DNA from 2 places in the Desulfocurvus thunnarius genome. Region 1 is predicted to be linked to the other one. Evidence: riboswitches for the same ligand, from Rfam matches in the RefSeq annotation. Region 1 holds a riboswitch; the other holds the start of a gene.
What was found. A riboswitch is a leader RNA that binds a small molecule or an ion and turns the genes downstream of it on or off. The one in region 1 is predicted to bind cobalamin.
Positions count from the first base shown of each region.

Region 2: it holds a riboswitch for cobalamin, as region 1 does, so the genes downstream of both, ACZ5KV_RS05670 (ribonucleoside triphosphate reductase) here and ACZ5KV_RS15765 (sirohydrochlorin cobaltochelatase) in region 1, are expected to answer to the same signal.

Region 1 is NZ_AP042411.1:3,552,790-3,554,984, forward strand. Features, by position in the region: gene ACZ5KV_RS15760 (PAS domain-containing protein) at 1-708, shown strand, start outside; cobalamin riboswitch at 893-1,095, shown strand; gene ACZ5KV_RS15765 (sirohydrochlorin cobaltochelatase) at 1,204-2,195, shown strand, end outside.
Region 2 is NZ_AP042411.1:1,312,624-1,314,818, forward strand. Features, by position in the region: gene ACZ5KV_RS05670 (ribonucleoside triphosphate reductase) at 1-1,001, opposite strand, end outside; cobalamin riboswitch at 1,144-1,324, opposite strand; gene ACZ5KV_RS05675 (ATP-binding protein) at 1,563-2,195, shown strand, end outside.

The DNA of each region.
Region 1 (2,195 bases):
GACGATGCCGGTCGCCTGTCCATGGCGGACGTGGCGCCGCAGCATCTGGGGGCGCAGCTTATGAACGCCGCGCGCCAGGCCGTGCGAAGCGACGCGTGGTCGGGCAAGCTCATGCTCGGCAATGCGGAGCGCGGTCTGTTTTCGGCGCATGTGCGGCTGACGCCCTGGGGCGGGCCGGAAGACCGGGTGGTGCGCGTGGCCCTGGTCTGCGTGGAGGCGAAAACGCTGCTGCGGCCCTTCGACACCGCCAGGGACGAAGCCCTGCGCCCCGGCGACCTGCAACCGGCCCTGGAAAACCTCTGGAACGCATGCGGCCCGGAAGTGGACGGCCTCATGCTTTCGCACATCCAGGCGGGCAGCGGCAAGGTGACGGTCTTCGGCGTGGGGCGGGCGTTCACCAGCCTGGAATGGGGCGCGACCCATGCCTACGAGGGCACCATCGCCCAGGACATCGAGCGCTTCGATCTCGGTTCCCTGCTGGTGGAGGATACGCTGAACAGCGTCAAATCCGTGGACTGGGCGCTTTTTGCGCCCCAGGGGGTGCGTTCGTACTACGCGCGGCCCTTTTACGCGGAGCATGGCCTGCATGCCGTGCTCATTCTCGCCAGCCGCAAGGCCAAAACCTTCGGCACGGACGCCGACGCGCGCTATGCCGACGTTGCGGAGGCCTTCGGGCGGCTTTTGCGGCGCTGGCGGCAAAAGCCGTAACGGGCGCGCCGGGATGGGAACAAGGGCATGCGGCGTTGTCGCGTGCCCTTGTTCTTTTTGGGCTGCATGCCCATGCCCCGGAATTCCGGCAAGAACCACGCGGGCGGGCGAGCCGCGGCCGGTTGCGGGCCCTTTGGCGCGCGGGGAGCACGACTTTAGGTTTTGACAGCGCATGGCACCAGCGGCTAGCCTTCCGGCGGATGGTTCTCCGCAAGGAGATGAAAAGGGAATCCGGTGTGAAACCGGAGCGGACCCGCCGCTGTGACCCGGCCCGCGCGCCTTGCGCGGGAGGCCGCGGCGCCCCACGATGCCACTGCCCCTTGCCGGGGCGGGAAGGCCGGGCGCCGTCCGGGGAGCCAGAAGACCTGCCGTCCGAATCTCCCGAGCACCGCAACGGGTCTTTGCGGCGGGGGGCTGGTCACGGCAGGGCGGCGCCCTGCGGGCCGCTCCTCCTCGCCCCGTCGGCGGTGCCATGGGAACCCACGAGGAGGGGGCATGTCCCACGCCGACCACGACCACGAGCATGGCCACGACCATGGCCATATCCACCACCACGACCACGACCACGACCATCACGACCCCGGCCGTGACGAGCATGGCCATGCCCACGGTCACGACCATCACGACCACTGTTGTCACGGCCACGATCACGGTCACCACCACCATCGCCCGCGCCCGGCACGCCCCGGCATTCTGCTGGCGGCCTTCGGCGTGGCCCTGCCCGACGCCCGCGCGGGCTACGAGGCCATGGAGCGCGAGGTGCGCGGGCGCTTCCCCGGGGTGCCCGTGCGCTGGGCCTACACGGCGCACAAGATCCGCCGCAAGCTCGCCGCCCGGGGCTTCGAGAACGATTCCGTGGCCGTGGCCCTCTCGCGGCTGCACGACGAGGGCGTGACGCACCTGGCCGTGCAGTCGCTGCATACGGTGCCCGGCGTGGAATACCACTGGACCCGGGACCAGGCGCATGTCTTCCGCCACCCGCGCAAGGGCTTCCTCGAGGTGGAGGTCGGCGGCCCGATGCTCATGGCCGGGGCGGACCTGGCCGCCGCCCTGGCCGCCCTGGCAGGATACCCGCCCCCGGAGCGCGGCCCGGGCGATGCTCTGGTCCTCGTGGGCCACGGCACCTACCACGAAGGGCACCGGCGCTACCTGGACTTCGAGGCCCTGGCCCGCCGCGACGACCCGTTGCTGTTCATGGGCACGCTCATGGGCGAGCCGGGCTGCGAGGCCGTGATCCGGCGGGTCCGGGCGGCGGGGGCGCGGCGGGTCTGGCTGCTGCCCTTCATGAGCGCCCCGGGCCACCATGTACGCGTGGACATCGCCGGGGACGGCCCGCATTCCTGGAAAAGCCGCATGACCGCCGCCGGGCTGGACGTGCGAACCTGCATGACCGGCACCATGGAGCACGGCCCGTACCGCGCCCTGTGGCTGGAGCATCTGGAAACGACATATCGGGCCGTGGCGCCGCAGCCTGCCACGCAGGGAGC
Region 2 (2,195 bases), 1.4 Mb from region 1:
GTCACGTTGTAGGTCGGGATGGGGAAGGAGAAGATGCGCCCGTCGGCGTCGCCCTCGAGCATGACTTCCAGGAACGCCTTGTTAATCATCGCCATTTCGGCGGCGTATTCGCCGTAGGTCGAGTCCTGATGCGCACCGCCGATGATGATCGGCTCCTTGGCGATGTGCGAGGGCGGCACCACGTCGAAGGTGAAGTTGGTGAACGGGCTCTGCCCGCCCCAGCGCGAGGTGGCGTTCAGGTTGTGCAGCAGCTTCTGGATCTGCTGCTTGACGTCGGCATAGCTCAGGCCGTCGTGGCGGATGAAGGGCGCGAGGTAGGTGTCCACGTTGTTGAAGGCCTGGGCCCCGGCCCATTCGTTCTGCAACGTGCCCAGGAAATTGACCATCTGCCCGCACACGGCGTCGAAATGCCGCGCGGGCTTGGAGGAGCAGCGGTCCTCCAGGTTGAAGCCCTCCAGAAGCAGGTCGCGCAGGCTCCAGCCCGAGCAGTATCCGGCCAGGCCGAAGGACAGGTCGTGGATGTGAAAGTAGCCGTGGTTGTGCGCCGAGCGCACCTCTTCGGGGTATTTTTCCAGCACGTAGCGCGCCTGGACCGCCCCGGCCATGTGCAGGATCAGGCCCTGGAAGGAGTGGACCATGTTGGAGTTTTCGCTGACGCGCCAGTCGAGGTTGTCGAGGTAGCCCTCGGTGACGCCGACGATGTCCAGAAAGGCCTGGCCCTGGCTGCGCAGCTCGCGGCGCTTCTCGCGGTAAAGGATGTAGCGCTCGGCGACCTTGTACAGCCGGGCCTCCATGAGCACCTGCTGGACCATGTCCTGCACGTGCTCCTGCTCGGGGGCGTCCACGTCCGCGAGCTTGGCCTCGACCTTGCGCGCCAGGCGCTCGGCCAGGAGGGGGTCCTTGATGGCGCTGCTTTTGAGAGCCTTGAAGATGGCGTCGCCGATCCGCTTGGTGGACCAGGTTTCGACGCGGCCGTCCCGCTTGATGATCTGCGAAGGCATGGAATTCTCGCCGCGCGCCGCCGGTTGCGGAAGGGGGCACGCGAGGTCGCCGGTTGCGGCCGGGGGCGGCGGAACCGCCCCGGCCCGGCGCCGTTTGGGCTGGGTTGTTCGGCATTCCCGGTGCGGAGTCCGCGCTCCGAGCGGGAAGTATCGGCTTCAGGCAGGTCTTCTGGCTCTCCCCTTCCCCCTGCCGCCTTCCCGCGTCACGCAGTGGCACTTGGCAGAGGTCGCTTCGCGGCGGGGATCACAGCGGCGGGACCGCTCCGGCTTCGCACCGGATTCCCTGTTCGGGCCTTGCGGCCACCTGAAGGACATCAGACGGAGGCAGCATAGGAGAGAACCGGGGGGATGGCAAGGCGGGAGGAGGCAACCGCTCCTGAACGGCCTGCGCAGGCTGGAAAGACAAGGGAAAGATGACGGAGAAGGCCGCCTGGAAATCACCCCGCCAGGGGCGGCCGTGTCAGGGGAATACTCTCTCGGTCAGACCATCCGCTCCTGCCCGCGCAGCGCTCGGCGTGGGCGTGCTTGTAAAATCATCCACCCCGTGGTACATTTTACGCCATGAACAAGCGCACCATATATTCCCGGCTGCTGGAGGCTTTATCCGATACTCCCGTGGTTTTCCTGCGCGGAGCCCGGCAGACCGGCAAGACCACGCTGGTGAAGCAACTGGCGGAAGCCTCCGGCGAGGGTGAAATCAGCCGCCAGTACGTCAGTCTTGACTCCGCGACCGCATTGGCCGGAGCCCTGGACGATCCGGGCGGGTTTCTACAGGGGCTGAAAAAGCCCGCGATCATCGATGAGGCGCAGCGCGCTTCCGCCCTGATGCTGGCCATCAAGGAAGACGTGGACCGCGAGCGCCACGCCGGGCGGTATCTTCTGACCGGCTCGGCCAACATCCTGGCCTTGCCGGGAATCGCCGACTCGCTGGCGGGGCGCATGGAAGTGTTGACCCTGTATCCGCTCTCGCAGGGGGAAATAGCGGGCGTGCACGGGGATTTTATCCATGCGCTGTTCCAGAAGGATTTCCCGCCAAAGGACGCGGGCACGGCTTCGGTGACGAAGGACGCGCTTCTGGAAGCCCTCGCCGTGGGCGGCTATCCGGAAGTCCTCTCCCGGGCCAACCCGAGGCGCCGCGCCGCCTGGTTCGATTCGTACATCACCACCCTGGTGGAGCGGGACATCCGCGACATC